Regions from separate parts of the Mycoplana sp. ABR4_002 genome, predicted to be linked through region 1. Evidence: riboswitches for the same ligand, from Rfam matches in the RefSeq annotation. Region 1 holds a riboswitch; each other region holds the start of a gene.
What was found. Region 1 has a riboswitch for cobalamin ahead of bluB (5,6-dimethylbenzimidazole synthase). Riboswitches for the same ligand answer to the same signal wherever they lie in the genome.
Positions count from the first base shown of each region.

Region 2: it holds a riboswitch for cobalamin, as region 1 does, so the genes downstream of both, ACXAGF_RS18960 (hypothetical protein) here and bluB (5,6-dimethylbenzimidazole synthase) in region 1, are expected to answer to the same signal.
Region 3: it holds a riboswitch for cobalamin, as region 1 does, so the genes downstream of both, nrdH (glutaredoxin-like protein NrdH) here and bluB (5,6-dimethylbenzimidazole synthase) in region 1, are expected to answer to the same signal.

Region 1 covers NZ_JBSWVO010000001.1:2,292,004-2,294,262, forward strand. The annotation lists gene ACXAGF_RS11080 (DUF2865 domain-containing protein) at 1-133, shown strand, start outside; gene bluB (5,6-dimethylbenzimidazole synthase) at 130-840, opposite strand; cobalamin riboswitch at 886-1,096, opposite strand; gene ACXAGF_RS11090 (diguanylate cyclase domain-containing protein) at 1,167-2,259, opposite strand, start outside.
Region 2 covers NZ_JBSWVO010000001.1:3,976,810-3,979,068, reverse strand. The annotation lists gene metH (methionine synthase) at 1-976, opposite strand, end outside; gene ACXAGF_RS18960 (hypothetical protein) at 1,062-1,277, opposite strand; cobalamin riboswitch at 1,380-1,599, opposite strand; gene ACXAGF_RS18955 (glycoside hydrolase family 94 protein) at 2,069-2,259, shown strand, end outside.
Region 3 covers NZ_JBSWVO010000003.1:118,903-121,161, forward strand. The annotation lists gene nrdE (class 1b ribonucleoside-diphosphate reductase subunit alpha) at 1-870, opposite strand, end outside; gene nrdI (class Ib ribonucleoside-diphosphate reductase assembly flavoprotein NrdI) at 867-1,265, opposite strand; gene nrdH (glutaredoxin-like protein NrdH) at 1,277-1,498, opposite strand; cobalamin riboswitch at 1,739-1,953, opposite strand.

The sequences.
Region 1 (2,259 bases):
GCCGGCGAGCGAGGAGGCGATCGCCGAACGGCCTTTCGATCCGGCAAAGGACAAGGTGCGCTCGGTCGGCCCGGTCTTCCTGCCGGACAAGGAGCATGCGATCGATCTGCGCAACCCCGCCGGCGCGAACTAGGATCCGCGCGCCGACGGTCTCTCGCCCCGACAGTCCCACCGCCCCTCGAACACCAGCTCCTCCAGCGGCAGGCGCTGGCGCCAGCCTTTCACCGCAAGCTCGGGCTCGCGGTAAAGCTCGTCGACGAAGCCGAGGCACAGCCAGGCGACGATCTCGATCCGCTCCGGGATGCCGAGCAGGCTGCGAATGTCCGCGTCATGAAAGATGCTGACCCAGCCGACGCCGACGCCCTCGGCGCGCGCGGCCAGCCACAGGTTCTGCACGGCGCAGACGGTGGAATAGACGTCCATGCGCGGATTGTGCGTCCGGCCCAGCACGACGCCGCCGCCGCGGTCCGGATCGCAGGTTACGCAGATGCTGAGCGGCGCCTTGCGGATGCCCTCGAGCTTCAGCGAGCGATACAGCGACCGCCGCTCCTCGGGAAACATCATCGCCGCCTCGTCATTGGCGCGCGCAAAGGCCGCGTGGGCCGCTCCACGCACTTGCGGATCGCGGACCAGAATGAAATTCCATGGTTGCATGAAGCCGACCGAGGGGGCGCTGTGCGCCGCCCGCAGCAGGCGTTCGACCAGGGCATCCGGCAGCGGCTCGGACAGGAACTGGTCGCGCACGTCGCGACGCGTTTCGATGGCGCGGTATACGGCCGCCCGGTCATCGGGCGAAAAGGCTTGCGCGCGGACGAGATCGTCCATCGGCGGAGGTTGCATCGTCATCTCCCCAACAATGCGTTCAACCGTCCGCCGTCCGCGCGGGCAGGTCCATCTCGCCAGGCCGGTCTTCTGACTCCGGTTCACCCGGCCATGCCTGCCTTCCCGGTCAAGGACCAGTGGCAGTGTCGAAAGGATCGCATCCTTCCCGGCTTGGCCGTCCCCGTCACAGCGCTGGGCACGTTCCGGCTTCGGGGCGAGCCCCACCGAATTCCCGATTATCCCCCTTGGGGGCACCTGACGGACTGCACTTGTGCACATCGCCGGCCGTCGTTCAAGGCCGGTATCGACACCGGAGTGTCTGTTTCCGGCGATGGAGTGGCGGCTCAGGCCGCGTCGATCGCCGGCTGCTGCCCGGCATCGGCCGGTGTGGCGAACATCGCCTGGTTCCGGCCGCCGTTCTTGGCGGCATAGAGCGCGGCGTCGGCCACCACCATGATGTCGTGCACCGTCCGCCCATGGTCCGGGAAGACGGCGACGCCGGCGCTGCTGCCGACGCTGAGGATCTGGCCCTCGAACGGGATCGGTATCTGCGCGTCGCGGACGAGGCCGTTGGCCAGGTCCAGAAGGTCCTGCCTCGCCACCAGGCCTGGAAGCAGCACGGCGAACTCGTCGCCGCCGAGCCGCGCCACCGTCCCCCGCGTGCCGATCCGCTCCAGGAAACGGCCGGCGACCGTCCTCAACACGGCATCGCCGGCAGCGTGGCCGTAGCGGTCGTTGACGGCCTTGAACCGGTCGAGGTCGATGGCAAACACGGCGAGCGGCCTTTCGGCCGTTTCCAGCATCTTCTTGACGCTGTCGTCGAAGCCGGAACGGTTGAGCAGCCCGGTCAGGGCGTCGTGGCGGGCGAGATAGGAATTGCGCGACTCGCTGCGCTGCAGCGCGCGGACCAGGGCCGAAAACTTGTAGGTGACGAAACCCATCACCAGGCCGAAGATCGCCACCAGCGCAGTGATCTGCGGCATCGCCATGGCCCACACGAACGAGCCCGGACGGTTGGGGCGCCAGGAAGCGACCATCGGATTGAACGCGTCGCCGCCGACGCCGGTCAGCAGCAGGTTGTCGTCGACGGTGGTGATCGGCGAAAAGCCGAGTTCCTTCAGTCCGAGCCGCTGTTCCGAGCCGGCCAGCATCTTCGCCGAGATCGGCTTGACGGTGACCATGAGCACCGGCGCCTTGCGCTCGTCCGGGATGAACAGCCGCTTCGGCACCACCGACTGTACGACGACGATGCTCATCGTTCCGTCGATCATCCGCATGCCGGTGACGTTGATCTGGTCCAGGGCCGGCGACAGAACGGTACCGCTCTCGCGGGGACCTCCCAGGAACCAGCCGTCGCGCGTGCGGCGCAGCGCCGCGTAGTAGGCCGCCTCCGCTCGCTTGGTCAGGTCGCTGATCCAGTACAGCAGCTTGTCGGCT
Region 2 (2,259 bases), 1.7 Mb from region 1:
CGCCGACGATGTTGACGAGACCGTCGCGCATGAAGCCTTCGATCTGCCCGGCCATCTGTTCGGGCGTCTCGTCGTAGGCGCCGAAGGCGTTCGGCAGCCCGGCGTTCGGATAGGCGCAGACGAACGTGTCGGCGACCGTCGCGAGTTCGTCGAGATGCGCGCGCATGGCGTTGGCGCCGAGCGCACAGTTCAGGCCGATCGAAAAGGGCGCGGCATGGCGGACCGAGTTCCAGAACGCCTCCGGCGTCTGGCCCGACAGCGTGCGGCCGGACAGGTCGGTGATCGTGCCGGAGATCATGATCGGCAGTTCGATGCCCTTCTCGGCGAACACCTCCCGGGCTGCGAAGATCGCCGCCTTGGCGTTCAGCGTGTCGAAGACGGTCTCGATCAGGATGATGTCGGCGCCGCCGTCGAGAAGGCCGCGCACCTGCTCGGCATAGGCGATGCGCAGGTCGTCGAAGGTGACGGCGCGATAGCCGGGATTATTGACGTCGGGCGAGATCGAGGCGGTGCGGTTGGTCGGGCCGAGCGCGCCGGCAACGAAGCGATGCCGACCGTCCTTCTGTTGCGCGCGCAGGCCGGCGCGGCGCGCCAGCCTCGCCCCGTCGCGGTTCAGCTCGTAGACCATGTCCTCCATGCCGTAGTCGGCCTGCGCGATCGTGGTCGAGGAGAAGGTGTTGGTCTCGAGGATGTCCGCACCGGCGAGGGCGTAGCGATAGTGGATGTCCTCGATCGCAGCCGGCTGGGTGAGCGTCAGAAGATCGTTGTTGCCCTGCTGGTGGCAGGCGCAGTCGCCGAAGCGGGCGCCGCGGAAGTCGGCCTCGACCAGACCCAACGCCTGGATCTCGGTGCCCATCGCGCCGTCGAGCACGAGAATCCGCTCGCTGGCGGCGGCTTTCAATGCGGCGGCGATGTCCTTGCCGTTGCGGGGTGGAAGTTCGGGACCGAACAGGTCCGCTAGGTCGGCCGATGCCATGGCAAAGCCCCTCCGATGCAGAATTTCTGCATCGGAGATCACATAAAGGCATCTTTATGTCAATATGTCTTTATGTCGTTGGCGCTCAATGCGGCCTGCCGGAGCGGCCGGCCAGGGCCGCAAACAGATCGCGCAGCCGGACGATGTCGGGGTCGCGATCGGCGAAGCGCGCGAGCTTGCCCAGTTCCTTCATGGCCTCGCGCTGCAGGTCGGCCCCGCGGGGCTGCCAGAGCAGCCAGGATATGAAGACGGATTCCGGCCGCCCGGACGGCGATGGCGCGGTTTCGATGGTGGCAAACATTGACTTCCCCAATCTGCAATTGGGGGATGACCGGACGCACGCGAGCTGGAGTCCCGCGATTGACGCGGAGCAAGCGCACCCTTGGGACACCCCGCCCATGGACGTTACGAGTTCATCAGGGCAGGTCTCCTGGCTCGCGGGTCGTTGCGGCTGTCCGGCCTTCCCGGCACCTTGTCGTGCCAGTGGCATGGGCGACAGCCACTCGTCGCTTACAGTTGCGGGGGCAGCGCCGGCCTGGATGCCCGTCGGGGCATTGCACCGGCTTCCCTCTTAGCCTCCGGGTCGGAACCGACTCGGAAGAACCCTGATGGCGTCACCTGAGCCGATGGCCGCGGTCCTGTCAACGCCGGCGACGCCCTCCTCGACAGAAATCGCGCGGTTGCGGGAACCGGCGCGCGCCGATTGCGTTCAGCCTCCGTTCACCGCCGGTCGCCTAGTGCTGGCCGGATGTCCGCCGACCGGTCCGTTCTTGCCCCTGTTCCTGCCATGGAGCCGTCCCATCGCCCTGCCGCCTTGTTGCAACTGCTTTCCAGAGCGGCTAAAACGTGCCGTTTTCATGCACCACGCGGCCACGATGCACATTTGCGTGTCGCCTGAGCCATTGCGCGCCTCCGTCGGAGTGCGCGGCCTTAGCGATGCCCGGCCGGAGGAGCGGCGGCGGCACCAGAGGAGACGCGTGAAGTCGTCATGGCCTGCAGCGGCACACGGGTGACGCTCGCCCGCTGAATGCGTTCCGCAGTCCGAGGATTGCCGGATATCCCAATATTGCTCGAAACCAGAAAAACAAGCTGATGCTGCACAACAGACCACAGTCGTCGCCGCGCGAGGCGGAACCCAGGCAGGTCGACTACAACGATTCGATCCGGGGTACCTATTTCACCCTGGAGGAGCTTAGCGCCTGCGGCGAGGATCTGGCGCGCAACGGTGCCGGCGCCCTGCCGGCCTTCGTGCCCTTCGACTTCCGCGCCCGGCATCGGGAGAA
Region 3 (2,259 bases), on a different contig from region 1:
ACCGAGGGACAGCGTCTTGATACGAACCTTCTCGTCGGCGTTTTCGCGCTTGGTATCGAGAAAGCGCATGATGTCGGGGTGGTGGGCGTGAAGATAGACCGCCCCCGCCCCTTGCCGCGCGCCTAGCTGGTTGGCGTAGGAAAAGCTGTCTTCCAGCAGCTTCATCACGGGGATTACGCCGGAGGACTGGTTCTCGATCTGCTTGATCGGCGCGCCCATCTCGCGAAGGTTCGTCAGCGACAGCGCGACGCCCCCTCCCCGCTTGGAAAGCTGGAGCGCCGAGTTGATCGAACGACCGATGCTCTCCATATTGTCTTCGACCCGCAGCAGGAAGCAGGAGACGAGTTCGCCGCGCTGCTTCTTGCCGGCATTGAGGAAGGTTGGTGTCGCGGGCTGGAAACGGCCGGATATGATCTCATCGACAAGGTCTCGGGCGAGCTTCTCGTTGCCCCGCGCCAGCGTCAAGGCGACCATGCAGACACGGTCCTCGTAGCGCTCAAGGTAGCGTTTTCCATCGAAAGTCTTCAGCGTGTAGGACGTGTAGTATTTGAACGCCCCGAGGAAGGTCGGAAAGCGGAACTTCTTGTCATAGGCGTGTTCGAAGAGATCACGCACGAAATTGAACGCGTACTGGTCCAGAACCTCCTGCTCATAATAACCCTCCGCCACCAAATAATCGAGCTTTTCTCGGAGGTTATGAAAGAAGACCGTGTTCTGATTGACATGCTGGAGGAAATACTGCTTCGCCGCCTGCCGGTCCTTGTCGAGCTGGATTTTCCCCTGTTCGTCATAGAGGTTCAACATTGCGTTGAGCGCGTGATAGTCCAGCGCCGTGATTTCCGGCGCTTTCGCCGGCTTTTCAAGCGTCATCGTGTCCAAAGTCGTTCTAGCCCCTGTCTGACGTTGTCGACATCCTCGTCCGTTCCGAGTAGTTCGAAGCGGTAGAGGAAAGGCACCGCGCACTTGGCGGAGATGATGTTGCCCGCGATGGCGAATCCGGTGCCAAAATTGGTGTTCCCCGCCGAAATCACGCCGCGGATCAGGCTGCGGTTGCACGGGTTGTTGAGGAAGCGGATGACCGGCTTCGGCACCGCCCCCTTCGCCCCGCCTCCCCCATAGGTTGGGGTTACCAGCACGAAGGGGTGGACTACTTCGGGCGGTTCCTCGCTTGCATCGAGCGGCAGGCGCAGGACTTCAACCCCGACTTTCTCGACGAACCGATGGGTGTTTTCCGACCGGCTGGAGAAATAGACCACTCCGCCCATCGTGCCGGGCCTCAAGCGAGTGCGCTGATCATGTCAGGACGGAAGCCGGCCCAATGCTGCTCTCCGGCAATAACAACAGGAACCTGACGGTAGCCGAGGCCCTGTACGAGGGCATACGCCTCTGCATCTTCGGAAATGTCGACGACGCTGTAGTCGATGCCTTGGCGGTCGAGCGCGCGTGTCGTTGCGGTGCACTGAACGCAGGCGGGTTTGGAGTAGACAGTGATGGCCATGGCTTTCCTCGTATCTGACAAGCGGGCATAGGAGACCGTCCGGCCATCCGCCGATGGCCGTCCGACGCAAATTTAAGGGCATAGCGGCCGCCTGAAACGGCGGGACGCGGGATGCGACCTACTCGCGTGGGTGAGCTGGAAAAAGGATCGACATGACTTCACCCCGAGGCATTTTGCGGGGCACCAGGGGAGGCGCTGAGGCGACATTGCTCAACGCTCGCCTGCCGGACACCCCGCCCGTGGACGTTCATGTGCGAGGCAGGTCTCCTGGCTCGCGGATCATCACATTCACCCACCTTCCCAAGGCATTTGCGCCTCAGTGGTCAACGGACGAACGCTCACCGCTTACAGTTGCGGGGGCAGCTCCGGACTCACTCCACCATCATGGTCGAACCGGATTCCCATCTTAGCCTTCAACTCAACGAATCGAAGGAACCTCGAACACTACATATAGTAGACCAGACAAAAATTGCGTCAATAGCTGGCGACAATTCCGAAGGACGAATTGGAAATTGTCTCTGTCGGCTGTGGATAGCGGGGACGCTGAGGGCAATCCACAGGAAGCATGACGGCCGGGGCTCGCGCGCTCTTCCCTTGATCGTTGGGGTAGGGCACTGGCCATCGCCCTAGGAGCGGGTTAGCCTGTCTTTGAAACACCTGGCCACCACCTAGCGCAGCTTTGCGCAGTTCACTGGCCGCAGCGACCATGTTCACCAGCGCCGGCTCGTCCTCATCCCATTTGCGAGCTTTCAGGCCGCAGT